4 regions of the Anaerostipes rhamnosivorans genome follow, and region 1 is predicted to be linked to each of the others. Evidence: predicted binding sites of a transcription regulator. Region 1 holds the regulator's gene; each other region holds the start of a gene.
The links. Region 1 encodes Rex, which represses fermentation and respiration genes when NADH is low (regulators of the CRP and FNR family bind a similar motif). Its sites were predicted from a motif close to ATTGTTAANTANTTAACAAT; they were not measured.

Region 1 (7,932 bases):
TTGACCGGGATCTCGATTCCTTTGTCCTCAAGACTCCGCACAAATTGATCAAATAGCTCCTTCTGATGTCTGGCCGATGTCTTATCTTCCTCATCCGCGCATGCAAAGTGGGTGAAGATGCCCTGAATCTTTATATTCGGAAGCTTTTGTATCCGCTCCACCTGCGAAACGGATTCCTCCGTCGGTTTAAATCCAATCCGGTTCATTCCAGTGTCCACCTTGATATGTATGTTTGCATCTTTTTTCATCGTCACCGCAAACTTGGAGATTGCCTCCGCCATATCATAGGAAAACACCGTCTGCTCTATCTCATGCTGAATCAAAGAGGCATACTGGTATTCTGAAGTATAACCCAGGATCAGTATGGGCTTTGTTATTCCCTGTTTCCTCAGGGCGATCCCTTCCTCTATGATCGCCACTGCAAACCCGTCAACGCCGATCTTGTTTAATGCCTTTGCCACCGGAACTGCCCCGTGGCCGTATCCGTCCGCCTTGATCACCGGCATAATCTTCGTGTCCGTTCCAACAATGTTCTTTATCTCACTGATATTGTGGCAGATCGCATCCAAGTCTATGGCTGCATACACTCTATAGTATTGATTCATCATTGATTCCTCCTAAAATACTGCTGAGAGCTTCTATGATGTCGGAAGCCAGCATACTGTCATATCCAAGTCTCTTTGCGGCCTCGTCTCCCGCAAGGCCGTGGACGTACACACCCAGAGCCGCAGCTTCCAACGGTTCCATGGCCCGTCCTAAAAGGCTTGTGATGATGCCGCCCAGCACATCGCCGCTTCCTCCCGTGGCCATTCCGTGATTTCCGCTGCAGTTGTAGTAAACAGGCTCATCTGCTGACACTACCAGTGTTGTGGCATCTTTGAGCACCACCACACTTTGAAACAGGTCCGCTGCACGATGTGCTGTTTCAGGCAGGTTTTCTTTCACCTCTTCTGCTGATGTCTCCAGCAGTCTTGCTGCCTCCTTAAGATGCGGTGTCAAAATGCACCCGGCCGGATAATCGATCCGCAGCTTGTAATGGCTGACCGTATTTAAACCGTCTGCGTCCAGAACAAGTGGTTTTGTTCCGTCGGACAGTACGGTTTCTAAAAGCCTTTTTGTCCGCTCAGATACGCCCATTCCAGGACCGAATAAAATACAATCACACCATCTAAGAGAAGCTTTTAGATCTTCCTCTGCCCCGAACAGCACTTCCGGAAGCATGGACAGAAGGATCGGGCGGTTGGAGGCGTGGGAAATCACCTTTACCAGCCCGCTGCCCATGCGCAGGGCACTTTTTGCCGCGAAATAGGCCGCTCCTGACATGGATTCATTGCCTGCAACGATCAGGACCTTCCCATAGGTTCCTTTGTGGGAATCTGCGGTCCTTTTGGGCAGTCTTTTAAGATCTTTTCTGTCATAAGTAAATCCCCGGGCATATTTTTTTAAAGTCTGGTCAAAGAAACCAATCCTCTCCACAAAAAGCCGGCCTGTATGATCCTTGCCCGGATAGAGAAGATGCCCCGCTTTTGGGCCTCCAAACGTCACTGTGGCATCCGCTTTGACAGCACACCCAAGGACCTTTCCCGTATCCCCGCTGATGCCTGAGGGAATATCCACGGACATTACCTTGGCTTTGCTTGCATTGATTGCCTCTATGGCAGTACGGTACGAACCAGAGATCTTTCTGGAAAGCCCCACACCGAACAGCCCCTCCAGGATCCAGTCATAATCATTATAGTTGACACTGGTTTCCGCCTCATAACCCAGTCGGTTTAAGATGCCCAGCTGGGTCTTTAAGTCTTTGGATGCCTTTTCAAGATTTCCTACCACCGCGAAATCTACTGAGTAGCCTTCCTCCAAAAGAATCCTGGCCGCCGCCAGCGCATCCCCTCCGTTGTTTCCGCATCCTGCCACGGACAGAATCCTGTCCTGTTTTTGGACAGAAGCCTTAATCCTGCCAGCAATCTTTTCGCTGGCCCGCTCCATCAGTACAAGGCCCGGCACTCCGATGTCTTCTATTGTTTCTTTATCCACGTTCTGCATTTCCTGGTTTTTTAATACATATTTCATAGACATTCTCCTATGACAAAAGCCTGTGCCAGTTCTCCTGTATTAGTGATTGACACATGAAACTTTGTGATCTTTTGAGCCGAAGCCATCTGTTTGGCTCTCCCTGAAAGTTTTAAATAAGGCGCTCCTTTTTCATTCCGTAACACTTCGATCTCATAAGGCTCCAATCCGAAGAAGCCGGTTCCAAATACCTTGGAAACGGCTTCTTTAACTGCAAAATTCCCAGCAAGAGTCGTACTGTCTGAGCCCGCGTACGCCAGTTCTGATTCTGAAAATATCCGGCTGAGGCCTTTTTTCCTCTCAGTCATCTTCTGAATCCGCCCAATCTCAACAAGATCAGTCCCAATTCCCACGATCATGACGCTCCTCCCGTCTACTCCCCGGTGTCTTCGTTGTCTTCCCGGCTGTGGATATTGTAAGTCAGTGTCATGAGAGATTCTGCCAGATGCACGTTTTCTACGGTAACGCTGTCCGGCAGTGTAAGATCCACCGGCGCAAAATTCCAAAAGCCTTTGATGCCCCAGGATGCCAGCTCTTTGGCGATCTTGGGCGCCTGGTCCTGCGGAAGTGTCAGAGCAGCGATCTTGATCTCATGATTTTTAATAAATTCTTCCATATCATCGATATCGTGAACTTCCACGCCGTGCACAGTGATGCCGATCAGTTTCGGATTCACGTCAAAAAGCGCGATCACCTGGAATCCGATGCTGTTGTTGTTGAAATCCTGATAGTTGGCCAGTGCCTGGCCGAGATTACCCGCGCCCACGATGATCATCTGGTTACTCTTATCAAGCCCCAGGATCTTACCGATCTCCACATAAAGATTTTCCACGTTATATCCGTATCCCTGCTGCCCGAAACCTCCAAAATTATTGAGATCCTGGCGGATCTGGGATGCAGTCACCTTCATCCGCTCACTCAGTTCTTTGGAGGAAATCCTTGTAATGTTCTTTGCTTTCAAGGCTCCCAAATAACGGTAATATCTAGGTAATCTCTTTATAACTGCCGGTGATATATTCTTATCCATTGATGACATTATTACCCTCCCACTTATTTTATCAACTTCCTAAATTAAATAAATTATATAAGATTGTCTAATATCTGTCAAACTTTTAGTGCGTTTTTTCAGAAATTATGTTATGCTAATAAAGAATTTTTATTGCTAAGAAGTTTTGAAGGAGTACACTATGGTTTTATCTTGTCAGAATATACATAAAACTTTCGTTGACCAGGAAGTCCTGAAAGGAATATCCTTTCATATTAATGAAAAAGACCGTCTTGCCGTGATCGGATTAAATGGGGCTGGGAAATCCACCCTTTTAAAGATCATCATGGATCAGATGACCCCCGACGAGGGAGAGATCCACAAGAAAAAGGATGCCGAGATTGGTTATCTCGCACAGCACCAGGACCATACTTCCTCCCTCACCATTTACGAAGAGCTTTTGACCATCAAGCAAGATGTGATCGAACTGGATAAAAAGCTTCGGTCCCTGGAACAGATGATGAAGCATTTAAGCGGCAAAGAGCTTGAGGATAAGATGGAGGAATACACCAGAGCCACCCATTTATTTGAACAGAAAAACGGGTTTGCCTATGAAAGTGAAATCACTGGTATCTTAAAAGGCCTTGGTTTTAAAGAGGAAGACTTCCAGAAGCAGATCGCAACTCTCTCCGGTGGTCAGAAGACACGGGTTGCCCTGGGAAAGCTTCTGCTCATGAAGCCTGAGATCCTTCTTCTGGATGAGCCCACCAACCACCTGGACGTGGAATCTATTCAGTGGCTGGAAACTTACCTAAGCCACTATGAAGGAGCTGTGATCTTAGTCTCCCATGACCGGTATTTCCTGGACAAGATCGTCAACAAGGTCATGGAGATCGAGGCTGGACATGCCATGCTCTTTGATGGAAACTATTCTGCATTTATCCAGAAAAGAGACCAGGTAAAAGCCATTCGGTTAAAGGAATACGAAAACCAGCAGCAGGAGATCAAACATCAGAAAGCGGTCATCGAAAAACTCAAACAGTTTAACCGGGAAAAATCGATCCGCCGTGCTGAGAGCCGTGAAAAAATGCTCGATAAGATCGACGTGATCGAGAAGCCAATGGAGATTGACGGGAAAATGCGCTTTTCCATCGAACCGTCCATTGTCAGCGGGAATGATGTCCTCACTGTGGAACATCTGGAAAAAAGCTTTGGGTCACATACGTTGTTTTCCGATATCGATTTTGAAATCTTCCGGGGAGAACGTGTGGCGCTGATCGGCGCCAACGGTACTGGAAAAACCACCATGTTAAAGATCATTTGCAAGCAGATGGCAAAAAACAAAGGACAGATCAAACTGGGCTCCCAGGTGTCCATCGGATACTATGACCAGGCCCAGGACAACCTGCACCCGGAAAAGACCATCTTTGACGAAATATCAGATTCCTTCCCAGAACTGACCAATACAAAGATCCGCAATACCCTGGCTGCTTTTCTTTTTAAAGGAGAGGATGTCTTCAAACTGATCTCCTCCTTAAGCGGCGGGGAAAAGGGACGGGTATCACTTGCAAAGCTTATGCTCTCCCGTGCTAATTTCCTGATTCTGGATGAACCGACCAACCATCTGGACATCCATTCCAAAGAAATTCTGGAATCCGCCTTATCCCAATACACAGGAACTGTTTTGTATGTCTCTCATGACCGTTATTTCATTAACAAGACCGCCACAAGAATCCTGGAGCTTTCTCCTTCCAAAGGGCTTCACTCCTATTCCGGGGATTACCAGCATTATCTTTTTGAAAAGGAAAAGGAAGGAACAGAGGAACTACAGACAGCCGAAGGTGAAAACGTCTCAGACACCAAGCTTAACTGGCAGAAGCAAAAAGAGGAAGAGGCAAGGCGCCGCAAAACTAAAAACCGGCTGAAAAGGGTGGAGTCGGAGATTGAACGGCTGGAAGAGGAAAACACAAAACTGGAAGAAGAAATGTGTCTCCCGGAAAACGCTGTAAACACACAAAAGCTGCTGGAACTCTCCACAGCCAAAGCCCAGAATGACCAACAGCTTGAAACATTTTATGAAGAGTGGGAAACCCTCTCTGAAGAAACAGAGTAGCAGATAACGTTGTTTAGCACTGCTGCCAACGCGCATTTCATACCCTTCGGGTGAGCGTGCTCCGCACTGGCAGCTCGTTAAAAATAGTGTAATATCTCACGAAAGGCGCCAATCTACGCTAGTTTTTCTCCGCTGTTGGAAGGAGGCCTTTCCAGAGCCGACTGAGAACAATGGAGAAAAACTTATAGCATTTTTTCGTTTGTTTGTTTATAATAGACAGAGTACCATTTTTAGGAGGTTACAAAATGAAATTATTATCATTCGCCGTACCGTGTTATAACTCTCAGGAATATATGAGACACTGCATCGATACTTTACTGATCGGTGGTGACAAAGTCGAGATCCTGATCATTGACGATGGTTCTACAGACAATACCGGCATGATCGCCGATGAATATGAAAACAAATACCCTGGCATCTGCCGTGCAATCCATCAGAAGAACAAAGGGCATGGAGGTGCCGTGAATACCGGTATTGCCCATGCCAAAGGAATCTACTTTAAGGTCGTGGACAGCGATGACTGGGTAAACGAGCACGCTTATGAAGAGATCATGAAGAAATTGGAGACATTTTACCGTCAGGGAACGATTGTTGATATGTTTATGTCCAACTATGTCTATGAAAAACAGGGCGTGAAGAAAAAGACGGTCATTCACTACCGCCATTCCATCCCTATTGAGGAGCTGTTTACATGGGATGATGTGAAGCGTTTCCCACTGAGCCAGTACATTTTAATGCACTCCGTCATCTACAGGACTTCTCTGCTCCATGAGTGCCGCTTATGTCTGCCGGAGCATACATTTTATGTAGACAATCTATATGTGTTTAAACCGCTTCCTTATGTGAAGACGATCTATTACCTGGACGTGAATTTCTACCGATATTTTATCGGCAGGGACGATCAGTCTGTCAACGAGAACAATATGATCAAAAGAATTGATCAGCAGTTCTTTGTCACACAGGCAATGATCGACTACATGAGCAGCTTTGAGCTTGTGAACAAACCATTATACCGCTATATGAAACATTACCTGAGTATCATCATGACTGTCTCTTCTGTGATCGCCATCAAATCCGGCACCCCGGAGCACATTCAGAAGAAAAAAGAGCTGTGGAGATACCTAAAAACCAAAAACAAAAAACTTTACCGTCAGATCCGCGGATCTCTGGTAGGAAATGCCGTAAACCTTCCGGGATATGGAGGGCGGAAAGTCGTTATCGCAGCCTACAAAGCAGCCCGGAAATTTATCGGCTTTAACTAAGAATTATAAAGATGACATTGGATCCTTATCGGTTTCAATGTCATTTTCTATTATCTGCTCTGTTCTTCCCTCCACTATAACACCAGGCTTTTTGTTTGTGCTACCATGAAGATAGAAACGGAGGTGGAATCATTATGAACACTTATAAAACATCTGAAATCGCGTCCATGATCGGAATACACCCAAACACCGTAAGGCTGTATGAAGAATCTGGGCTGATACCAAAACCGGAGCGTCAGGCCAACGGATACCGTATCTTTACCGATCTACATATTGCCCAGCTTCGGCTGGCCCGTCTGGCTTTCCAAATCGAGGTACTGCAGAACGGCCTTCGGAAAAAAATCGTACAGATGGTAAAGGTATCTGCCTTGGGGGATTATGACACGGCACTTCTTCTGACCAACGAATATCTGGACCAGATCCGTAAGGAACGCTTTAACGCGGAAGAGGCCATAGAGATCGTAAATCAGATCATATCCGGCGAGAGTTCAGAAAACACTCTTTCCCTTAAAAGGAAGGAAGTATCCGAACAGCTAAACATCACGATGGATGCCTTAAGAAATTGGGAGATGAACGGCTTGCTTACAGTCAAACGGAGACAAAACGGATACCGGGTGTATACTGGAGAGGATATCAGACGGCTTAAGATCATCCGTTCCCTGCGCTGCGCAAATTATTCTTTAGAAGCGATCCTAAGAATGCTCTCCCACCTTTCTAAAAATCCAAGGGCAGATATCAAATCGATATTGGACACGCCGAAATCCGATGACGATATCATCGCTGTGTGCGATAACCTGATCTCTTCTCTGGCAGATGCGGAAGAAAACGCCATAGACATGATCCGCATGCTAAAAGAAATGAAAAAATTTTTTTCCTAAACCCTCCACTTTACCACCAGCGTTTCTGTTGGTGGTATTCTTTTGTTACAAAAAACAAGGAGGTATCAATCAATGCAAGAAATCATCAAAGTCAGTCAACTGACAAAAACATACTCCGGGACTCCTGCGGCAGATCAGATCAGTCTGTCGGTAAACCGAGGAACCGTATTCGGTCTGATCGGCGCCAACGGTGCCGGAAAGAGTACTGTGATCGAGTGTATGTTAGGCACGAAAAAAGCTGACAGCGGCAAAATCTCCATTCTTGGAATGAATCCGCTTAAAGAAAGAAAAAAACTCTTTGAGAAAGTGGGAGTTCAATTTCAGGAAACAAATTATCAGGACAGTATTACCGTACAGGAGCTCTGTCAGGTCACTGCTTCTCTTTACCATGAAGCTGAGGATCCCCTGGAGCTTCTTTCCAGGTTTGGAATCGCGGATAAACTGAAAACCCAAGTAAAGGATTTATCCGGCGGTCAAAGACAGCGTCTTTTCATTATCCTTGCACTCATCCCAAAACCTGAAGTGGTTTTTTTGGATGAATTGACAACAGGGCTTGACGCCAGAGCCCGTCGGGAAGTTTGGAACATTCTTTCCCTGCTCAAAGAAAGCGGACTGACAATTTTT
Region 2 (7,932 bases), 890 kb from region 1:
ATCAGAGCTCCCGTCAGCTGATCCTGAAGCTCTGATGTCTGGGCATCCTTCCCGCAGACTCCGGCAGCGCCTGTACAGCCGCTGCATCCTGCCGTCTGCTCACATTGAAAACAAAACATTTTATGATCCATTGATCTATCCTCCTGATACTGATTTCTGTTGTGTCTCCTTGAGTATACAAGAGTGGATCTTTTTAATCTGTTGGATATTCAACAGATTCTCATTTAATTTTTTTTGTTTCCATGAACATCATAAAAAATACTACCAGCAGCAGCGCGGAACAGATCAGAATCGCATTGTGGGAAAGAATACGCCCCGCCGCCGTACCCAGTGCCGCCCCTATGATAAAGAACAAAATGATCCCAAAATATTTCAGGCTCTTGTTTCTCAGCTCACGGTCCTTCGTCTGGCTGTATTTAAACAGGATTTCCATGCCGCTTCTCAAATTCCCCGTACACATGGTGGTGGCATAGGCATTTCCGTGGACCTTCCTAAAGGTCTCCACCTGCATGGCGCAGACGAAGGAAATGATCACATTGGCCATCATATCCAAGTCCCCCGAAGGAATCAGTGCTACCAGGCAGATCAACACAGCTTCCATCATAACAATGATCTGTCTCCAATGGATCTTTGGGTATTGTTTAAAATACTTTTTAATGATCTCCACGACAATAACCCCTGCGGCAAAGGCAAGGATAGGTATGGCATAGTGGACTGCCCCCTGCCACTTTCCTTTTTGCAGACTGATGCCAAGCAGCACAATATTTCCGGTCTGTGCATTGGCAAATACGCCTCCCCTCAGAAGATAACTGTACGCATCCAGAAAACCGCCGATAACCGCCAGGACCGCTCCCAGCTGAAAGGCCTCAGACATCTGGATCTTGTTATGCTGTTTCACTGAACCAACCTCCCTTAACTGCGGTAAAACTCCTGTAAAACTCTGATCATATATTCCGTATCTTTTGTCCCTGCAGTCTCATACGAAGAATGCATGGCAAGCTGTGCAAGACCGATATCTACGGCCTTTAATGACACCTGACCGGTCAGGATATTTCCAAGGGTGGATCCTCCCGGCAGATCCGAACGGTTATGGAATGTCTGATACGGTACCTCTGCCCTTTCACAGAGATGCTTCATCACTGCTCCAGAATATGCATCTGTTGTATATTTTTGATTGGCGCTGTACTTGATGACGATCCCCCCGTTCATATACGGCCGGTTAGTAAGGTCTGCTTTTGCAGGCAGATTCGGGTGAACGGCATGAGCGTTGTCCGCAGAGATCATAAAGCTGTCCGCGACTGCCATGCGGTACTGCTGTGAAGTCCTCCCCAACGCTTCATTGACGCGGAACAGTACATCCATAAGGAAAGTAGACCCCGCTCCCTGTTTTGTTCCGCTTCCCACCTCTTCATTGTCAAACGCGCAGTACACATTCATATACTCACTACCCTCGCTGTTGACAAAGGCCTGCAGGGATGCGAAAACACACTGCAGGTCATCAAGCCTTGGCGCTGACAGATATTCTCCTTTGGCTCCCCATATGGTGCCCGGCATCCGGTTATATAAATATAAATCCATTCCCAGAATATCCTGCGCTTCCACGCCAGCCGCAGAAGCGGCCTCAGATAGAAATGTGTTCCCGGCATTTTCATCCCCAAACAGCGGAAGCATCTGTATCTGGGCATTTAAGGCCTCATCCTCTGCTCCCCTTTTCATATGAATCGCCAGTCTCGGGATCATAAGAAGGTCCCTGTCAATCTGGACCAGCATTTCTTTCAGATCATCCCCTTCCCTCACAACAAGCTTTCCTGCAACAGACAGAGGACGATCCAGCCAGGAATCCATCAACATTCCCCCGTATTTTTCCGTATTCAGCTTCGTATAGTGCTTTTCTACCTGGATCTCCGTGTGTTCCTTTATCTTAAATGAAGGAGAATCCGTATGGGACGCGGTGATGTGAAACCCTTTGAACTCTTTCTCCGGCACACAAAACGCGATAACGGAAGATCCGTTTCTCTGGGTAAAATACTTTCCTCCCTCCTGGATCCTCCATTCCTCCTTCTCCTTCAGTTCCAGGAACCCGTTCTCCACCAGCTCTCTTCCTATCTGAGCTGCAGCAAAATAGCTGCACGGACTTTTTTCTATAAAACGGAACAGTTGTCCGTTGATTTGATCTGACATGACCTGCCTCCTTTATGATAAACAACACAGTCTGAAATCTATTCTCTGCTATTTTAACAAAACAGAGTGTCAAAAGAAAGTCACGTGCAAATTTCTTTATAAAATTACTTTTATTATGTTTCATTAATAAATAAAGCTACTGATAAATTTATAATACAAATCATAAATAATATAATAGAAACAGGTAAAGCATTCATAACATCAAAATCATTCATGATCCATATTAATAGTATAGAAATTAAAATTAAACTTGGTATGATCAGTCTTTTTATTCCACTTTCATCTTTAGATAATTTTGTCTGGAAATATAAACTGAATATTAGTATCAATATATAAATTGCAGTAAACATAAGATTTATTCTCATATTATTAAATTTTCCTCATTTCATATAAAAATTTATTTTTTTCCTTCTAACCAAATAATTCGATGAAAAAAATAGCAGCAGGAAAGAGTTCTTTCCGCTGCATTTTCTCTTTTAAACTATTCGTTTATTCCAGCCAAATGTCTCAGTGAAGCCTTCAAAGCTTCCTGTTCCTGATGTCCCATATCCTTCAGTACAATCCTGTTAACCTCTTCCACTGTGTCCAGAATCGGTTCTTCCAAGTCATTTCCCTTATCTGTCAGAATGATCTCCACAAAACGCCGGTCTTCCTTGCTGACTTTTCGCTTGATCAGACCCTTTTTTTCCATTCTCTCAAGAACCCCTGAGATCGTAGAGTTCTCCAGTTTCAGCTCCTCCGCAATCTCCTTCGGGCTGTTTTTCTTCTTTACCCAGAGACAGTACATAACGCCGTACTGAACTGGTGTCACGTCATACTTAGCAAGCTGTGAACTCATCTCCTGAAACACCGCATGCTGCGCTGTAGTCAAAAGATAGTTGATACATTGATTCAATTCCATCGGTTCCTTATCCCTCCTACACAAAACTGCATACTGACACCACAAACTGTTAGCATGCTATATATCTCATCATATCTGTTACCCAAACTTCTGTCAAGAAGACAAAGAAATAATTGCCTGACCTAGAACAACGTTGGCAACACAAAAGGGATGCCACAAATGACATCCCCAAAAGATCCAGAGTTTATATTAGGCCTATCTGAAGATAGCTCCGCTTACAACGAGCTTCTGGATTTCATTGGTTCCCTCATAGATCTGAGTGATCTTCGCATCTCTCATCATACGTTCTACATGGTAACCCTTCATATACCCATTTCCACCTAACATCTGTACTGCTTCTGTTGTCACATGCATAGCGGCCTCTGTACAAAGGTATTTTGCCTTTGCTGCCGGGATTGAGTAAGATCTTCCCTCGTGTTTATCTGTAGCCGCTTTGTAAAGCATGTATCTTGCAGCGTCGATCTCCATTTCAAGTTCCGCCATCTTAAATGCAAGATACTGGTTTTTATATAATGGTTTGCCGAACTGTTCTCTGCTCTTTAAGTATTCTTTTGCGATCTCAAATGCGCCCTCCGCGATACCAAGCCCCTGCGCGGCAACGCCGATGCGTCCTCCATCCAAAGTCTTCATGGCCAGCTTAAATCCGTCCCCAGATGGAACGACCATATTCTCTGCAGGTACTCTGACATTTTCCAGGATCATCTCAGAGACCTGCGCAGAGCGGATTCCCATCTTATCCTCCACCTTGCCTACAGAAAATCCAGGAGTTCCTTTTTTTACTACAAAGCAGGAAAGACCCTTTGCTTTCTTCTCAGGTTCTGTCAGGGCATATACCGCTGTATAATCGGCCAAAGGTCCGTTGGTGTTAAAACACTTCATACCATTTAATATGTATTCGTCCCCATCTTTTTCAGCCACAGTGACACATCCGCCTGCGTCTGATCCGGCATTGGGCTCTGTGAGTCCAAAGGATCCGAAATGCTGTCCGGACAGTACCGGTGCTAGAAATTCATTCTTTTTCTCAACGGAAGCATCAGAGTTCATAATGCTTCCGCCATACAGAGAGGTGGAAACAGAATAGGAAATACCCACAGAGGCATCTACTTTTGAGATCTCTTCCACTGCCAGTGCATAAGAAAGATAATCGGCTCCCTGTCCTCCGACTTCTTTCGGATATGGAAGACCGATCAGGCCCATATCCCCCATCTTCTTATAAAGATCTACCGGAAACTCACTGTTTGCATCTCTCTCCAGCACACCTGGCTGCAGTTCTGTCTGAGCAAAGTTCCTTGCTGTTTCCTGAATGGCTGCCTGCTGCTCTGTTAATTCAAAATTCATAGATAGTTACTCCTTTCACCCAAAATAGACTATAAACTTGATATAAATATTATCATTTTATATCCATGTATTTGCACGCTAATATTTTGTAAGCTAAATATATCACTCTTTGTGCATACTGTCAATAAAATTTTATATTTTTTTATACTTATATACAATTTACATAAAACATATTGATAAACCATTGACAACCAGGCGAATATAGTCCATATTATAAGCATAAATAATATTTTGTATCCCAAATATTTGTGCGCCAATATGTTAATTTTCTAACGAGAACTTATCAAATGTAATCTGTATGTTATTCTAGGAGGATTTGTAATGAACAATTTATTAATGGAAGTAGAAAACGAAGTCGCAGTTGTAACAATCAACAGACCAAAATCATTAAACGCTTTAAACAGTGAAACTTTAGCTGAGTTAGACCAGTGCTTTACAGAGATTTCAGGACGCAAGGACATCAGAGTGGTGATCCTCACAGGATCAGGCGAAAAATCCTTTGTAGCTGGTGCTGATATCTCTGAAATGGTCAATGCAACTCCTGCAGAAGGAAGACAGATGGGTCTTTTGGCAAAAGAAGCATTTCTTAAGTTAGAGACAATGCCTCAGGTAACCATCGCTGCCGTCAACGGTTACGCTCTGGGAGGCGGATGCGAGATCTCCATGGCATGTGATATCCGTGTAGCTGCGGAAAACGCAAAATTCGCACAGCCAGAAACAGGACTTGGAATTCTTCCGGGATTCGGCGGAACACAGCGTCTCTCCCGTTTAGTAGGAAAAGGACGCGCAAAGGAATTGATCTTTACATGTGACCAGATCGATGCCGAAGAAGCTTACAGAATTGGTCTTGCAAACAAAGTAGTGCCTCAGGCGGAGCTGATCGATTACTGTAAGAAGATGGCTGCAAAGATCATGTCCAAAGGAAGCTACGCAATTTCCCTTGCAAAAGAAGCGATCAACACAGGAATGGACACAGACTTAAGCAGCGGTCTTACATTAGAAGCTGACTTATTCGGACTTGCATTCTCCACTGCTGACAAAAAAGAGGGTATGACAGCATTCCTTGAAAAACGTAAAGCTGATTTAAAAGATTTCTAGGAATTACATAACACCATTTTATCAAGGAGAAAGACTATGGGAAAAGTTAAAATTATCACAGCAGATCAGGCTGCTGCCCTGGTGGAGGATCATACAACGATCACAACCAGCGGATTTGTTGCCAGCGGAATGCCGGAAGCTCTCACAAAAGCTTTGGAAAAAAGATTCAAAGAAACCGGATCCCCCAAAAACCTGACTTTGTTTTATGCTGCCGCCCAGGGAAACCGTGACGGAAGCGGCGCGGATCATTTTGCCCATGAAGGTATGACAAAACGTGTCATAGGCGGACATTGGAACATGGTTCCTGCACTGGGACAGATGGTTCTGGACAATAAAATCGAAGGCTATAATCTGCCTCAGGGAACACTGGCACAGTTATACCGTGCCATCGCAGGTCACAAACCCGGCGTTATCAGTCATGTAGGATTAAATACATTTGCTGACCCACGCATTGAGGGCGGTAAATTAAATGACATTACAACCGAAGATATCGTCGATGTAGTTGAAATCCTGGGAGAAGAGAAATTATTGTACAAATCGTTCCCGATCAACATCGGATTTATCCGCGGTACATATGCAGATGAACACGGCAACGTAACTCTGTCTCACGAATGTGCCACCACAGAGGTCACAACCATGGCTCAGGCCGTAAAGAACAGCGGCGGAAAGGTCGTTGTACAGGTAGAAAAGGTCGTTTCAGACGGCACCTTAGATCCAAAATTAGTCAAGATCCCTGGAATTTATGTGGATGCCGTTGTGGAAGTAGAAGACATGAAGGATCACGAACAATGCGTGGGCTGTGATTATGATGGTTCCATGACCGGAGACTTCCGGGTTCCGTTAAGCAGTCTTGAGTACCCGCCTCTTTCCGCCAAGAAGATCATTGGACGCAGAGCAGCCATGGAACTGACAGAAAACACGGTTGTAAATCTAGGCATTGGTATTCCAGAGTACATCTCCATGGTAGCCAACGAAGAAGGCATTGGAGATTACATGACTCTGACTGTAGAGGCCGGACCAATCGGCGGTGTACCTCAGGGAGGAGCTAAATTCGGAGGCGCTGTCAATGCTGAATGTATCCTAGATCAGCCGTACCAGTTTGATTTCTATGACGGCGGCGGAGTTGACTATGCATTCTTAGGACTCGCACAGGCAGATAAAGACGGTAATATCAACGTAAGCAAGTTCGGTCCAAGGATTGCGGGCTGCGGCGGTTTCGTCAATATCACCCAGAACGCAAAACGCTGCTACTTCTGCGGAACTTTTACTGCAGGAGGTCTGAAGACATCCGTAAAAGACGGGAAACTTATCATTGACCAGGAAGGAAAATCAAACAAATTCCTGGATACCGTAGAACAGATCACCTTCAGCGGTGAATACGCAAATAAAGTCGGCCAGCCGGTTCTCTATATCACAGAACGTGCTGTATTCGAACTCAGAAAGGACGGCGTCTATCTGACAGAGGTTGCCCCTGGTATCGATATCCAGACACAGATCATCGATCATATGGGATTTGCTCCAAAGATGGAAGGAACGCCAAAGTTCATGGATGAAAGAATCTTCAAAGATGAGCTGATGGGCCTGAAGCACGATTAACGATCCACAAATAAAGGAGGGTTTTTGTGAATTTACAAATCTTAGTCTTAGTCCTGGCGATTGTCCTGTTTGGAGTTCTGGCATTTAAACAGATGAGCGCTTTGATCCTGGCTCCGCTTGTCACGATCTTTGTTGTCATCTGCTCGAAACTCCCAATTCTGGACTCGTTAAAAAATGCGTTCATGCCTGCAGCGTCCGACTACGTGACAAAGTATTTCCTTGTCTTCTTTGTCGGCGCACTGTTTGGTTCTGTTTACCAGTATACTGGAGCCGCAGAATCCATTGCCAGAGCCATCGCAGGTCTCTGCCGCGGAAAGTTCGTGGCACCGATCATCATGATCATCACCGGTCTTTTGACCTTTGGAGGAGTCAGTGGCTTTGTTGTATTCTTTGTTATCTATCCGATCGCTCTGAACTTATTTAAAGAGGCGAACCTTACGAGAAGGCTTATCCCGGCTGCAATCTCTGCCGGATGCTGGACCTGGTCCATGAGCGGCCCTGGTTCTCCTTCCATTCAGAACGTTATTGCTATGGATAACCTTGGTACACCGGCAACTGCCGCATTTGTTCCATCTCTGATCACAACGGTTGCTATGTTTTTAATGATCTTTGTATGGCTGGAAATGCGCGCAAGAAAGTTTACAAAAAAGGGATACCGCTTTATTGACAAATCTTTAAAGTATCAATTAAGTGAAGAGGAGACGGCAATTGATGAAAACAAAGATCTTCCTCATGTTGCCATCGCTATCCTTCCGATCATTGTAATCCTGGTACTCTTTAACATTGTAAAGCTGCCGGTAGAGACATCCGTATTTGCA
Region 3 (7,932 bases), 730 kb from region 1:
TTATTTTATTGAGATGAATCCGAGAGTACAGGTCGAACACACCGTCACAGAGATGGTCACAGGAATCGACATCGTGCAGACCCAGATTCAGGTAGCTCAGGGATATGCCTTGGATTCTGATGAGATCCAGATTCCTTCCCAGGAAAGTGTTGAGACCACAGGCTATGCTATTCAGACACGTATCACTACAGAAGATCCGTCTAATAATTTCCTGCCAGATACCGGAAAGATTACGGTTTACCGTTCCGGAGCAGGAAACGGAATCCGTCTGGACGGAGGAAATGCGTATGCGGGTGCTGAGATCACACCGTATTACGACAGCCTTCTTGTAAAGGCATGTTCCCATGACCGCACCTTCTTAGGGGCTGTGATGAAGTCTACCCGTGTGTTAAAAGAGACAAGGATCCGTGGGATCAAGACGAATATCCCGTTCCTGATCAATGTGCTGAACCATGAGACTTTTAAGACCGGCCAGTGCTACACTACGTTTATAGAAGATACTCCGGAGTTGTTCCTTCTGCCTGAGAGTCAGGATCGTGCCACAAAGATCCTGGAATTCCTCGGCAATAAAATGGTCAACGAACAGAAAGCGGAAGAAAAACCGTTTTTTGAAGACCGTGTTCTTCCGAAGTATGATAAAAAGAAAGAGATTTACGGCGCAAGAGATGAATTCTTAAAACTGGGAGCCGAAGGCTTCACGCAGAAGATTTTACAGGACAAAAAGCTTTACGTCACGGATACCACGATGCGTGACGCTCAGCAGTCATTGATGGCAACCCGTATGAGAACAAAGGATCTTGCAGGGGCCGCCAAAGCAGCCAACCAATATATGGAGAATGCATTTTCCGTGGAAGCATGGGGAGGCGCGACATACGATACCTCATACCGATTCTTAAAGGAATCTCCATGGGTAAGACTCGCACTGCTGAGAGAGAGAATGCCGAATACGCTGATCCAGATGCTTTTAAGGGCATCAAACGCAGTGGGATACAAGAACTATCCAGACAACGTGGTCAAAGCTTTCATCGAAGAAGCATCTAGCCGAGGCGTGGATGTGTTCCGTATCTTTGACAGCTTAAACTGGGTTGAGAATATGAAGCTTCCAATCGAGACGGCCTTAAAGACCGGAAAGATCGTGGAAGGTGCCATCTGCTATACAGGGGATATTCTGAATCCGAATGAGACAAAATACACATTAGAATATTATGTGAAAAAGGCAAAAGAACTGGAAAGCCTTGGATGCCATATCTTTACCATCAAGGACATGGCCGGTCTTGTGAAGCCGTATGCGGCAGAGAAGCTTATCTCAGCCTTGAAGTCAGAACTTAACATACCAGTCAATCTTCACACCCATGATTCTACAGGCAACGGAGTCAGCACTCTGTTAAAAGCAACGGAGGCGGGAGTGGATATTGTAGACTGTGCCATTGGCTCTATGAGCTCTATGACCAGCAATCCTTCCATGAACTCTCTGGTGGAGGCTCTCTACGGAACAGATAGGGATACCGGATTAGTACCGGATCAGCTCACAGAACTGAGCCAGTATTATGAGAGATTGAGACCAGTCTACAAGCAGTTTGAAAGTGGAATGGATGCTCCGAATACAGAGATCTATAAGTATGAGATTCCTGGAGGACAGTACTCTAACCTGTTAGCCCAGGTAAAAGAAATGGGAGCTGCGGAAGACTTTGAGGAGATCAAAGGTCTGTACAAAGATGCCAATGACCTGCTTGGAAATATCGTGAAGGTGACGCCTTCCTCTAAGGTAGTAGGAGATTTTGCAATCTTTATGTTTAAAAACGGCCTGACCAAGGAAAATATTCTGACTGAAGGCAAGGGCTTATCTTACCCTGATTCTGTGGTAGAATATTTTGAAGGTATGATCGGACAGCCGGAAGGTGGATTTCCGAAAGAACTTCAGGACATTGTGCTGAAAGGCAAGAAACCGATCACAGTCCGTCCGGGAAGCCTGCTTCCGTCAGAAGACTTTGATCAGATCAAAAAAGGACTCAAGGAGTTCTTCTACAATGAATCCATGGAGGACGAGAAAACCCTTCACCGCAAGGCCTTAAGCTATGCTATGTATCCGAAAGTATATGAGGATTACTGCAGACATTTTGAAGCTTATAACGATGTCACAAGACTGGAAAGTCATGTGTACTTCTATGGTCTTAGGAAAGGTGAGGAAACGACCCTGACCATCGGAGCTGGAAAAGATCTTATCATTAAGTTTGTGGATATGTCAGAGCCGGATGAAAACGGTTACCGCCTGCTGGAATTTGAAGTCAACGGTTCCATGCGTGAGGTGAAGATCTTAGACCACAACCTTGAGGTTAAGGCTGACCACAGGATCAAGGCAGACAAGAGCAATCCGGCACATTTAGGCTCTACCATCCCTGGAACAGTCGGAAAGGTCCTTGTAAAAGAGGGAGATCCGGTCACTGTGAATATGCCGCTGCTCACGGTGGAAGCCATGAAGATGGAGACCACAGTTGTATCTAAGGTCAACGGAAAAGTAGATAAGATCTATGTCAAAGAGGGAGAACAGGTCAACCAGGAAGACCTGCTGGTATCTTTTGAAATCGGAGAAGAATAATCTTTCTCATAATGACAGAGAATAAAGGGAAGAAGCATTGCGCTTCTTCTCTTTTTTAAATTAAATAAAGTGAGGATGACAATATGAACGAAGATCAAAGAAATGAAGTGAGAGATACAGGGGAATTAGACTTGGGCGGCATCCATGTGATGACTGTCATAGGAGAGGTGGAAGGCCACCAGCTGTCTGCCCAGAATGCAAAGACAACCAAGTATGAGCATATGATCCCGGCCCTGGCCAAGGCGGAGTATTCTGATGATATTAAGGGTGTGTTGATTCTGCTCAACACTATCGGAGGTGATGTGGAATGTGGGCTTGCACTTGCAGAGATGATCGCTTCTTTAAGTAAGCCTACGGTAACCCTTGTGCTGGGAGGGAGCCATTCCATCGGAGTGCCTTTGGCAGTTTCCTCTGATTATTCATTTATTGTTAAAAGTGCGACAATGATGATCCATCCGGTCCGTTCCAGCGGTACCTTCATTGGCGTTTTGCAGAGCTACCGCAATATTGAAAAGATTCAGGACCGCATCACGCGGTTTATCAGCGATCATTCCGATGTTCCTGAGAAAAAGGTGGAGGAACTGATGCTCCATATCGGTGAGCAGGTAAAAGATGCAGGAACCATTTTAGAGGGAGAACAGGCAGTGGAGCTTGGATTGATCAACGAAATCGGAGGCATGAGCCAGGCCTTTGCAAAGCTTCAGGAGATGATCCAGGATACTCAGGGAAAATAAGGGAACAATTCTGGTTATTGTGTACAGAATAAAGTACAAAAAAAGCAAAAAAATCCTTTAATTTCGCTTAAAAGTAGTGTAGAATAAACATAGATTGTTTTTATTTTAACGAACATTAAAGGAGGAGCTATGAGAGGAATTGAGACCCCGGTCCGAGAGATCAGAAAAAAGGTGTTTACAGAGATTGCAAAATTTGCCTATGAACAACGAGACCTTGAAGAAATCGAGGATCTGCCATACGAATTAGTGAAAGGTGAACTGCCGACATACCGCGACAGTATTTATCGTGAAAGGGCAGTGGTAGGAGAGAGGATCCGTCTTGCCATGGGGATGTCTTTAAGGCCTGCTGATAAGCCTGCAAGAATCACAAAAGGGATCAAGGAGAGCAACATAGCGGAGAAGTACTATGAGCCGCCTCTTTTACAGGTGATCCCTGCAGCCTGCAACGCATGTAAGGATAGAGCTTTTATCGTGGGAGGAGAGTGCCAGGGATGTATGGCGCATCCGTGTATGGAAGTATGTCCGAAGAATGCCATAAGCTTTGTGGACGGATATTCCTACATTGACCAAGAAAAATGCATTAAGTGCGGACAGTGCCAGAAGGTATGTCCATACAGCGCGATCCATGAGAGAAAAAGACCGTGTGAAGTAGCCTGTGGAGTTGGAGCTATTGAGACTGATTACGCAGGCCGTGCTACCATCAATCCGGACAAGTGTGTTTCATGCGGTATGTGTATGGTCAACTGTCCATTTGGAGCCATCGCGGATAAGTCTCAGATCTATCAGCTGATCAAGGCAATGAATGAGGGTAATGAGGTTATCGCCATCTTAGCTCCTGCCTTTGTGGGACAGTTCGGCCCTAAGGCATCACCAGCTAAGGTAAAGGCAGCCCTGTTAGATATCGGATTTGCAGATGTATGGGAAGTGGCAGTGGGAGCTGATGCCGGAGCACTGGAGGAAGCGGACCACTATGCACATGGAGTTGCAACAGGAGAAGTTCCGTTCTTATTGACTTCCTGCTGTCCATCATGGTCTATGCTTGGCAAAAAGTACTTCCCAGAGGTGATCGACCAGATCTCCAATGCTCTGACTCCTATGGTTGCCACAGCCAGAGCGGCAAGGCAGACCAACGAGAATGCAAAGATCGTATTCGTAGGACCTTGTGTGGCGAAAAAGCTGGAAGCTTCCAGAAAGTCAGTCAGAAGTGAAGTAGATTTTGTCATTACATTTGAAGAGCTGGATGGAATGTTCTCAGCCAAGAACATTGATTTCAGTAACTACGACAAAGAAGAAGAGATGAACGATGCGTTCGGTGCAGGACGTGGATATGCGGTTGCCAGCGGAGTTGCCGCTGCCATCGAGGCATGTGTGAAAGAGTACCATCCGGGAGTGGACATAAAGATCGATCACGTAGAAGGTCTGGCAGAGTGCAAGAAGATGCTTCTTCAGGCAAAGGCCGGCAAGAAGAACGGCTACCTGATCGAAGGAATGGGCTGCCCTGGCGGATGTGTGGCCGGAGCGGGAACCAATATTCCGGTGGTTAAAGCAGGCGTACAGGTTAAGAAGTTCGTGAATGAAGCAGAGCAGTTTATTCCGCCTGAGACAGCCAAATATTAAGGCCGGCATCAAGAAAGAACCGTGATTGAAAGCGGTATGTACACAGCATTAAGAAACTCATAAAAACATACAAAAGAGCCTGAAAGGAACCAAAGAGTTCTGTTCAGGCTCTTTACATTTATTTAGGTTAATTGTAAAATAGGCATATAACTCTTTCAAGAAAGGGTTATTGAGCATTAAATTTAAGTAGAAAAGAGATTCCAGAAGAATGGCAGCTAAAAAAAGCAAGAAAAGAAGCACGGCACGAAAGAAGAAAAAGCAAAAAGATTTTGCAGGGTTCTATCAGGAAATTGCAGTTCTGTTAAGTTTTGCAGTTTGTCTTTTTTTATTTTTGAGTAATTTTGGGCTCTGCGGAAAAGTGGGGAGCACTGTAAGTTCCGCTTTGTTCGGAGTGCTGGGTGGTGTTCATTATGTTGCCCCTATCGTTATATTGATCATGATCCTTCTGCTGATTTCCAATCAGTACAACAGCATCTCAGTAAAAAAATCCTTTTTTATTGTTCTGCTTTTGTGCATGACAGCGGCCATATGGCAGATGGGCACAGACATCAACATGTCGGATACTGGTGTCCTTTACCGGTATGCTTCCTTAAACCATGCTGGAGGAGGAGTGGTCGGAGGTGTCATCAGTTCTTTTCTATATAAGGAATTGGGACTGGCCGGCAGTTATGTCGTTGTATTTTTCTTAACAGCCATTTCCATGATACTGATTACAGAGAGATCACTGCTTTCCTTTGTGAAGCGTGTGATCGCATTTTTTACACCGGAACGGTCTCCAGAGAAGAAAAGCAGGCCGTCTAAGAAAAAACAGCCAAAGGAAAAAGAAGAAAAACCAAAGTCCAAGATCAAGGCTCCGAAATTCCCTGAGTTGAAGCTTCATGGACGGGAGAAAAAGCCTCAGGTCTTAGACGACCTGACTCTGATGCCAGAGGAACCGGCAAAGGAATCTGTGAAGTCCTTTGACCTGGATGAGATGATCGGACATGCTGAGGAAGTCCCGGCAGAAGAACCTGAGCCAAAGCCAAGGACTCGGTCATTTGTGAACAAAGAAAAATCAGAACCAGAACCGCTTCCGGAGATCGCTATACATCCTGCCGCACTGGAGGAGGGGGACTATGTGTTCCCGCCAGTGACTTTACTGAAAAAGGGAAAGAAAGCAGGAGGCAACAGCCAGGCGGAGCTTAAGAAGACTGCGCTCAAGCTGGAGCAGACCCTTAGGAACTTCGGTGTCAATGTAACGATTACAGATATCAGCTGTGGTCCTTCTGTCACCCGGTTTGAACTTCAGCCGGAGCAGGGAGTCAAGGTTAGCAAGATTGTCGGGCTATCGGATGATATTAAGCTGAATCTGGCAGCGCCGGATATCAGGATCGAAGCGCCGATTCCAGGAAAAGCGGCAGTGGGGATAGAAGTACCGAATAAGACCAATCAGGTGGTCATGTTCCGCGACCTGATAGAGAATAATGATTTTAAACGGTTCTCATCCAACATCGCGTTTGCGGTTGGCAAGAACCTTGCGGGTAAGGTGATCATCTCAGATATCGCCAAGATGCCCCACTTATTGATCGCCGGCGCCACGGGCTCCGGTAAGTCTGTGTGTATCAACACACTGATTATGAGTATTTTATATAAGGCAAGCCCCAACGATGTAAAACTGATCATGATCGATCCCAAGGTCGTGGAGCTCAGTACATATCAGGGAATCCCTCATCTTCTGATTCCTGTGGTCACGGATCCCAAGCAGGCATCCAGTGCATTAAACTGGGCGGTCATGGAGATGGGTGACAGGTACAAGAAGTTTGCGGATGTCAATGTAAGAAATCTATCCGGTTATAACGAGAAAGTAAAAGAGATGAAGGAAAAAGGCATGGAGGGCGAAGACTTTCAGCCGCTGCCGCAGATCGTCATCATTGTGGACGAGCTGGCAGACTTGATGATGGTTGCCCCGGGAGAGGTGGAAGATGCCATTGTAAGGCTTTCCCAGCTTGCCAGAGCCGCAGGCATTCATCTGATCATTGCCACTCAGAGACCGTCTGTCAATGTCATCACAGGATTGATCAAAGCGAATGTCCCTTCCAGGATCGCTTTTTCCGTATCCTCCGGGGTGGATTCCCGTACGATCATCGATATGAACGGGGCTGAGAAGCTTCTTGGCAAAGGTGACATGCTCTTTTATCCGGCCGGATACCAGAAACCGGTCCGCATACAGGGGGCATTTATCAGCGATGAGGAAGTCGGCCGTGTTGTGGAATTCTTAAAAAGCCAGAATATAGAGGATGATTACGGCAGTGAGATTAAAGAAAAGATCGAGACGGCCAGCGTAAAGGCCACAGTCTCCGCAGACAGGGACGAGTATTTTGAGGATGCTGCTAAATTTATCATTGACAAGGATAAGGCATCCATCGCCAGCCTCCAGAGGATCTTTAAGATTGGATTCAACCGGGCGGCCAGGCTTATGGACCAGCTCTGTGAAGCCGGAATTGTCGGGGAAGAGGAAGGAACCAAACCCCGCAAGGTTCTCATGAGCCAGGAAGAATTTGAACAATATAAAGATGAGTATTTATAGAAGAAAGGAACCAACCAATGAAAACAGATATTCAGATTGCACAGGAAGCAGAGTTACATCCGATAAAGGAAGTCGCAGCAACTCTCGGGATCAGAGAGGATGACCTGGAGCTGTACGGAAAGTATAAGGCAAAGCTGTCTTCCGGATTTATGAATGAGATTAAAGATAACGAGGACGGGAAACTCGTCCTTGTGACTGCGATCAACCCCACTCCGGCAGGTGAGGGAAAGACCACAACCAGCATCGGACTGGCACAGGCGCTGACCAAGCTTGGAAAAAAGACCGTGGTAGCACTCAGGGAGCCCTCTTTAGGACCTTGCTTTGGGATCAAAGGGGGAGCGGCAGGGGGCGGATATGCCCAGGTAGTCCCGATGGAAGATTTAAATCTTCACTTTACGGGAGATTTCCATGCCATCACT
Region 4 (7,932 bases), 480 kb from region 1:
TGACGGACTGCCGTTGGAGCTTCATGAATAGAAGAGAGCAAATAATCCGGATTTTACAGGTATGTGCCGTACCCGGTATATCCTAAGCCTATCCAGAAGTGCAACCTACAGTTGACACGTTGAATGGTGCTGATTGGTGGTATGCAACCGGGAAAAATAATAAAATACATGTATATTAATTATACAGAGGAGGATAAAAATGATTTTTGCAGACAAACTGACACAACTTCGCAAAAAAGCAGGCTGGTCACAAGAAGAATTAGCGGAACAAATGAATGTTACGAGGCAGTCTGTTTCAAAATGGGAGGGTGCACAATCGGTTCCTGACCTTGAGAAAATATTACGTCTTTCAGAGTTGTTTGGCGTCTCGACAGATTATCTGCTGAAAGATGAAATCGAAGATGTAGAATGTTATACATCTTCAAATGAAGCATCTGCATTAAGGCGGGTATCAATAGAAGAAGCAAATGCTTTTCTTTCTGTAAAGGCTAAGACATCAAAGTCAATCGCAATCGCAACTTTTTTATGTATCGTATCGCCTGTTTGTCTGTTTTTACTGGGAGCAATGAGTGAAGTCCCGGAATATGGCTTAAAAGAGAATGTGGCCGGAGGAATTGGAATGATTATTTTGATTATTCTTATCACAATTGCGGCTGCGATATTCATTTCAAGTGGAAGAAAAACAGCTGCATATGGCTATTTAGAGAAAGAAGTCTTTGAAACAGAGTACGGTGTGAGTGGAATGGTTACAGAGCGAAAAGTACAATATAATAAAACCCACACAGGAAATAATATCATTGGAACCACTCTTTGTATTATGGCGATAATTCCTTTGTTTGTAGGAGTAATGATGGATGAAAATAATGATTTGCTGTTTATGAAGATGCTTTCTGTTTCTTTTGTATTTATAGGAATTGGCGTAGTTTTCTTTGTTCGCAGCGGCATTGTATGGGCAAGCTATGAAAAACTTTTACAAGAAGGTGATTATACAAAGGAAAAGAAAAAGAACAGCACTGTAATAGAAGCGATTTCAGTTACCTATTGGCTCATTGCCACGGCAATATATCTGGGATATAGTTTTCTTACAAATAACTGGGAAATCAGTTGGATCGTTTGGGTGGTTGCAGGAGTAGCATTTCCGGCAGTTATGAGTATAAGCAATTTAATCAATAGACAAAAAGGTGAGTAAGGAAAGAACCGACTTCCGTTGAAATTTCATGAGTAGAAGAGAACAAATGAGAGAAAGGGAACCATGACCAGCATGGTTCCCTTTCTCTCTGTTATGAAAAATTGTTATGAAAAGAGTTTGGCAAGTGTTGTCTATAAGTATTCCATGTCAGAAAGAACTCTTAAGATATTGTGTCCTTCCTGTACGCCGTCGATGATACGTCTTGCGCGTACGCTGTCACCGATATTGACGATTTCTACGTTGGTATCTGCATATGCCTCACGGACTTCATCAAGAATCGGCGCATTGGCACGCATACCCAGACAGACAAATCCATAGTCAAACGGAAGATCTTTTTCTTCTCCGTCTGCTTTTACAAGGAAGGAATCAGCCTTGACTTCACAGAGAGCCGTATTTGGCATCTGGTTTACATCATGCTTTTTCATAAGAGCCGTGACACCGGATTTGGAAACAGGATCTAAATCTTTTCCAATGGCAGGCATCATTTCCACAATGCTGACTTCGGCGCCTTTTGGTGCGAAGTATTCTACAACGTCAAGTCCTACAGCACCGCCGCCGATCACAACGACTTTTTTGCCTGTGCAGTCTTCTGGATAATCTGCTAAGTGGTTGATCATTCCTGAGATAGAAGCAACCTTGGATCCCTCTTTGTCGATATGGTCATGAAGACCTTTAATCGGTGGAAGAAGAGGATTGGATCCTGTGGCATTGACAATGATGTTCGGATGAAGAGCTTCGATCACTGAAAGTGTAGCCTCCTGTCCTTTGAAGATAAACAGGTTGTTTAACTTGGATGCTCTCACCTGTAAGTAGTGAGGAAAGTCACCCAGACGTTTCTTGTCAGGAATCTTGGAGATCTCTACGGAAAGTCCGCCCAAGTGGTCTTCTTTTTCCAATAAGAACGTCGTACAGCCTACTTCAGCAGCCGTGCATGCCGCTTCCAGTCCGGCGGTACCTCCACCTATGACGACTACGTTGCACGGTTTTGTGATCTTATGCTTTTTGTAATCAGCTCCGTCATTGACCGTAGGATTAATCGTACAGCGGATCGGACGATTGACTCCGATACGGTTGCCTGCGCATCCGATGTTACAGGAAATACATTTTCTAAGTTCGTCTTCATGTCCTGTAGCAACCTTTTTTACCCAGCAAGGATCTGCGATAAGACCGCGGCCCATACCGATGATGTCAGCGTCACCACGTGCAAGGATATCGTCAGCCACACGAGGGTCACGGATATTTCCCATAGTCACACAAGGTTTGCCGTATTTTTCTTTGACCGCTTTGGCCATGTAGGATCTCCATCCGTCTTCTAGGTAGTTGGCATCGATCTGATACTGGATGGATCCGTTTAATCCCGCGGATACGTCAAACGCATCGACTTCTTCCTGGAAGTATTGGAGATAATCCAAAGTGTCTTCCAGAGTATTGCCGTGTTCCATAAATTCATCGGCACTGATACGGACAAAAATAGGGAACATCGGTCCCACCTGTTTTCTGACTTCCTCTAATACCAGTTTTGCAAATCTTGCCCTGTTCTCAGCAGATCCCCCGAACTCATCGGTTCTTACATTGGTGGTAGGGGATAGGAACTGGTTGATCAGGTAGGAATGTCCTGCGTGGATTTCAACACAGTCAAAACCTGAAGCCTGTGCGCGGGCAGCAGCTTCGCCGTATTTCTTAACAATGGCATAGATTTCATCTTTTGTAAGAGGACGTGGGATTTCTCCGCCTGCCTTGGATGGAATATTTGATGCAGATACTGGCTGCATGTTTGTACGCTTAGACTGTGCAGAAGCACCTGCGTGGTTTAACTGTAATCCGATACATGCACCGTGAGAATGGATGGTCTCACAGAGTTTAAAGAAACGCGGCATGTAATTGTCATGGTCAATTCTGATCTGAGTGGTACCGTTGGAGCCAAGCGGGGAATCCACACTGGCATTTTCCACCATGATCAGCCCTACGCCGCCTTTTGCTCTCTGCTCATAGTAATTGATATGAAGAAAGCTCATCTCTCCGGTCTGTTCTCCGTAGTTGGTTCCCATAGGTGTCATCATGATACGGTTCTTCATTGTCATGTTTTTGATTGTCAGCGGACTGAAAATATTTTTATAATTGCACTTCATTTTATAACCTCCAAAAAAGATCAACGATTTCTAAATGGGGTTGTTATCATTGCATTTGGGTGATCTGTAATGATAAGTCTATTATAAGGCAAGGATAAATATTTAACAAATTGATATTTTTTAAGAAATCAATAGACTGTATCTATTGTTCTTTTGACAAAGCCAATGAATTTTTCTACAGCCGGAATCATGATGTTATTTTTCATGTAGGCCATATAAACCGTATGATACGGTTTTAGATTGCTTAAGTGAAGGATGTCAACATCATATTCTCTCAATGATTCCACATGGGCCACAAATCCGATACCAAAGTTTTCAGACACGAGGGCGGCGATCGCATTCTCGTCGGAAGTCTCAAAGGCAATCTGAGGTTCCATCTGGTTTTGTCGATAAATGGAGGTTGTAAACTGTCCGAGGCCGGAGGTCCGGTCGTAGCCGATTACAGGGTAGTCCAGCAAATCTTCCAGAAAGATTTCTTTCTTATATTTTAATGGGTGTTCGGGAGGTGTGATGATGACCATTTCCTGGTTGATGACCGGAACAAACTCAATATCAGGTTCGTTGGAAACATAAGATCCAAAAATCACATCGTATCTCTCGGACTTGAGGTCACGGATCATTTTATTGGTGATCTCCTGTGTCATGGAGAACGTGATATTATGGTTCCCCTCTGAATCCAGGAAGCTCCTCACAAGATGGGGAATATAGGACTTTGCCAGAGGAAATACATAGGCCAGGTCGATGTGGCCGCCTTTGGTATTGGAGAGCGCCTTCATTTTGTCTTCTGCGATCTTTACCTCATCTAGGATTTTATTGACATGCTCTAAAAAGATCTTTCCGTACTTTGTCAACTCAATATTCCTTCCGTTTTTCCTAAAAAGGGGAAGTCCAAGTTCCTCTTCCAGGTTAGCGATGGAACGGCTTAAGCTGGGCTGGGAAACGTTCAATTCCTTTGCCGCCTGGTGATAATGTTGTAGTGTGGCGATTTTTTGAAAGTATATTAGTTGGTTTAAATTCATAGGGCAGGCCTCATTTCATTGGAAATATTCAATGGCTATTTATATATGGAAGGATAACATAAATGATAGCAAAAAGCTATTAAAAAATGATGAAAGATGTATTAGAAGTATCAATGGGATGCGTGTATAATGGTTTTTGTAAGGTTGTTAAAAAATTAACTTTTGGGTGAAGCAGTAACAGGGTAAATAAAAAAGGGTAAGTAAAAAGGAGAATGACACATGGCAGAGAGAATCACAGGACATACAGAATTAATCGGGCTGATGGCATATCCGATCAGACATTCCAGTTCACCGGCGATGCACAACGAAGCATTTGCCACATTAGGACTTGACTATGCATACTTAGCGTTTGAGGTTGATAATGATACACTGGAAGATGCAGTAAAAGGCTTACGCGCCTTAAAGCTGAAAGGATCTAACGTATCCATGCCAAATAAGACAGTCGTAGGACAGTACTTGGATAAGCTGTCACCAGCTGCTGAAATGGCAGGAGCAGTCAACACGATCGTCAACGAAGACGGAGTTTTGACAGGACATATCACAGACGGCATCGGCTACATGCAGTCACTGAAGGATAATGATATTGACGTGATCGGCAAAAAAATGACAATCACAGGAGCAGGCGGTGCAGCCACAGCGATCGAGATTCAGGCGGCGCTTGATGGTGTGAAAGAGATGTCAATCTTTAATGTGAAAGATAAGTTCTGGGAGAACGCGGAGAAAACAGTTGAAAAGATCCGTGCCAACACAGATTGTATCGTAAACCTTTACGATTTAGAAGACAAAGATAAATTAAAGGAAGAGATTGCAGACAGCTATCTGTTCGCTCAGGCTACAGGCGTTGGAATGAAGCCGTTAGAAGGCCAGTCAGTGATTCCTGATGCATCCTTCCTACGTCCAGACCTAATCGTCACAGATACTGTGTATGCGCCGAGAGAGACAGCACTGTTAAAGATGGCAAAAGAAGTCGGCTGCAAGACAATGAATGGACTTGGAATGATGCTGTTCCAGGGAGACGCCGCTTTCTATCTGTGGACCGGAAAACATATGCCGATTGACCACATGAAAGAAGTGCTGGATATTAAATACGATTAAATAAGAGGAAATTCAAGAGAGGAATCTATTATGAACAAAAAATATTACCCAAGTGCCTTTATTTTATACTTAAATTATTTTATCCATGGTATCGGATGTTCTGTATTAGGCCAGGTAGCAGTAAAAGAAACTTTGGTAAAGCAGTGGGGAGCTTCTGACATCGGGCTGGTAACAATGGTAGCGGCAGCGCTGGGGCTTGGACGATTGATCGCCCTTCCATTTGCAGGACCTCTTTCTGATAAAATGGGAAGAAAAGTGGCCTCCATTATCGGTGCAGGTTCTTACGCAATCTTTTTCTTAGGCCTTGCTATGTCACCAAATATGACGGTTGCATACATAGCAGCTGTATTAGGAGGAATCGCAAACTCATTCCTGGATACCGGTGTGATACCAGCTTGTGTTGAAATCCTGGCTCCAAGATCCAGTATGGCAACCATGCTGACCAAGTTTTCAATTTCATGTTCTCAGTTATTAATGCCGTTTATGATCGGAGCCATCGTTGGTGCGAACCTTTCTTTAAATGTATTATTATATGTTTGCGGTGTTGCCATTATCATCATCGGTGTGCTCGTATTATTTGCACCACTTCCAAAGATGGAAGCTGCAGGCGCACAAAAAACATCTCTGATCCAGGATATCAAAAATGCAAACTTCTCTTTAGAGAGCATTGCATTGATCATCATCGGATTTACAGGAACTGCAACATTCCAGTTATGGTTAAACTGTGCTCAGGATTTTGCGAAAGAATATGCAAAAATCGGAGATCCTTCTGTTATGCAGACATACTATAGCACAGGTTCTCTGGTAGCGATCATTGTTACAACTTTATTAGTTAATAAAATCAAAGGCGTCAGATTCTTATTTGTCTACCCATTGATTGCAACCATCATGATCGCCTTAGTTTACTTATTAAAGACTCCATCTATCTGCTATATCGGTTCTGCAGTGGTTGGATATTCCGCAGGAGCAGTTGTACTTCAGCTTGTTACCGCAACTGCAAACGACTTATTCCCGAAAATCAAGGGAACCATCACAAGTATTGTTATGATTGCATCCAGCCTTTCAAACTATACAATCCTTTCTCTGGCTGGTACAATGGACAAAGCTGATATTTTACTGATGAATATCGGAATCACGGTTGTAGGTGTGCTGCTGGCACTGTTTGTCAATGTCAGATATAAGGCAATGGAAGAAAGAGCGGCAAAGGAGTAAAGAATGAATCCAGTAAAAGTAAGAAATATTGAGATTGGCACAGGTGTCCCTAAGATCTGTGTGCCAATCGTCGGAGTAACAAAGGACGAGATCATTACAGAAGCAAAATCTTTTAAAGACATTCCGGTAGATGTAGTGGAATGGCGAGTCGATTGGTTCGAAGGAGTCTTTGACTTTGACAAAGTAGAAGATGTATTAAAAGATTTAAGAGAGGCGTTAGGCGAAACGCCGATCCTGTTTACATTCCGTACTTCAAAAGAAGGCGGGGAAAAGGCAATCGAGGCCGAGCCCTACGCAGAACTTAACAAAAATGCTGCAAAAAGCGGATATGTGGATTTAGTGGATGTGGAAGTGTTCACAGGAGATGATATTGTAAAAGATATCGTTTCTGCTGCCCATGAATGTGGTGTCAAAGTGGTTGCTTCCAACCATGATTTTGACAAGACCCCAGCAAAAGAAGATATCGTAGGCAGACTTGTGAAAATGCAGGAGCTGGGAGCGGATATTCCAAAAATCGCAGTGATGCCGACCTGCAGAAAAGACGTTCTCACACTGCTCGCTGCCACAGAGGAGATGTATACAGAACATGCTGACCGTCCGATCATCACCATGTCTATGGCCGGAATGGGTTTGATCAGCCGTCTTTGCGGTGAGGTGTTTGGATCTGCATTAACCTTTGGTGCGGCAAAAAAAGCATCTGCACCGGGACAGGCAGCAGTCAACGAATTAAACGATATGCTCCAGTTTCTTCATAAGAACCAGGGACTGTAGAGATCACAAAAAAGGGTTTTCCTTCACAGGAGAGCCCTTTTTTTGTTCCATAGGAAAGTGCGTTCTATGAAATAAAAACGCTCCGCAAGGATGCACACAAAATGCGTAAGGTTTAGAATCCTCCCCGGACAAACCGGTAGAATGCCTTTGCCGCAGGCGACAGATAGTGATTTTTTTGTACTGCCAGATAAAATTTCCGAAACAGAGGTTCCGGTGCTGCGGGGATCAGGCGGATATCATGGCTCAGCAGAGTTTCATCATATGGAAGTACCGAGATCCCATAGTTGATAGAGACCAGGCTCGCGATGGCATGGTCTTCCTGCATTCGTGAGATCACCTTTGGGGAAATCCCTTTATCTTGAAACAGTTGCTCTAAGAATTGTGTTTTATCCAGTGAAAAGATCATGTCATATTCAGCCGCTTCTTCTAGAGAGACAGCTGATCTGCGTGCAAGAGGATGATTTTTTGACACAGCGATCCTTAATTCACATTCTGTCACCGGGGTAAATTCGATCAG

Region 2: the regulator Rex is predicted to act here: its motif matches at 4,593-4,612, upstream of AR1Y2_RS05615 (enoyl-CoA hydratase-related protein).
Region 3: the regulator Rex is predicted to act here: its motif matches at 3,424-3,443, upstream of AR1Y2_RS06405 (4Fe-4S dicluster domain-containing protein).
Region 4: the regulator Rex is predicted to act here: its motif matches at 4,481-4,500, upstream of AR1Y2_RS07750 (shikimate dehydrogenase).

What each region holds. Positions count from the first base shown of each region.
Region 1 covers NZ_CP040058.1:2,035,851-2,043,782, forward strand. Annotated here, with positions in the region: gene alr (alanine racemase) at 1-605, opposite strand, end outside; gene AR1Y2_RS10110 (NAD(P)H-hydrate dehydratase) at 589-2,070, opposite strand; gene acpS (holo-ACP synthase) at 2,067-2,429, opposite strand; gene AR1Y2_RS10120 (redox-sensing transcriptional repressor Rex) at 2,444-3,106, opposite strand; gene AR1Y2_RS10125 (ABC-F family ATP-binding cassette domain-containing protein) at 3,258-5,168, shown strand; gene AR1Y2_RS10130 (glycosyltransferase family 2 protein) at 5,414-6,430, shown strand; gene AR1Y2_RS10135 (MerR family transcriptional regulator) at 6,565-7,308, shown strand; gene AR1Y2_RS10140 (ABC transporter ATP-binding protein) at 7,381-7,932, shown strand, end outside.
Region 2 covers NZ_CP040058.1:1,144,149-1,152,080, reverse strand. Annotated here, with positions in the region: gene hcp (hydroxylamine reductase) at 1-131, opposite strand, end outside; gene AR1Y2_RS05635 (YoaK family protein) at 221-898, opposite strand; gene AR1Y2_RS05630 (M18 family aminopeptidase) at 913-2,181, opposite strand; gene AR1Y2_RS05625 (MarR family winged helix-turn-helix transcriptional regulator) at 2,663-3,082, opposite strand; gene AR1Y2_RS05620 (acyl-CoA dehydrogenase family protein) at 3,278-4,420, opposite strand; gene AR1Y2_RS05615 (enoyl-CoA hydratase-related protein) at 4,742-5,518, shown strand; gene AR1Y2_RS05610 (acyl CoA:acetate/3-ketoacid CoA transferase) at 5,555-7,114, shown strand; gene AR1Y2_RS05605 (GntP family permease) at 7,141-7,932, shown strand, end outside.
Region 3 covers NZ_CP040058.1:1,305,009-1,312,940, forward strand. Annotated here, with positions in the region: gene AR1Y2_RS06395 (pyruvate carboxylase) at 1-2,596, shown strand, start outside; gene AR1Y2_RS06400 (ClpP family protease) at 2,680-3,330, shown strand; gene AR1Y2_RS06405 (4Fe-4S dicluster domain-containing protein) at 3,460-4,947, shown strand; gene AR1Y2_RS06410 (DNA translocase FtsK) at 5,156-7,513, shown strand; gene AR1Y2_RS06415 (formate--tetrahydrofolate ligase) at 7,531-7,932, shown strand, end outside.
Region 4 covers NZ_CP040058.1:1,560,000-1,567,931, forward strand. Annotated here, with positions in the region: gene gloA2 (SMU1112c/YaeR family gloxylase I-like metalloprotein) at 1-31, shown strand, start outside; gene AR1Y2_RS07735 (helix-turn-helix domain-containing protein) at 200-1,189, shown strand; gene AR1Y2_RS07740 (oxidoreductase) at 1,321-3,318, opposite strand; gene AR1Y2_RS07745 (LysR family transcriptional regulator) at 3,447-4,337, opposite strand; gene AR1Y2_RS07750 (shikimate dehydrogenase) at 4,557-5,432, shown strand; gene AR1Y2_RS07755 (MFS transporter) at 5,463-6,644, shown strand; gene aroD (type I 3-dehydroquinate dehydratase) at 6,648-7,415, shown strand; gene AR1Y2_RS07765 (LysR family transcriptional regulator) at 7,528-7,932, opposite strand, start outside.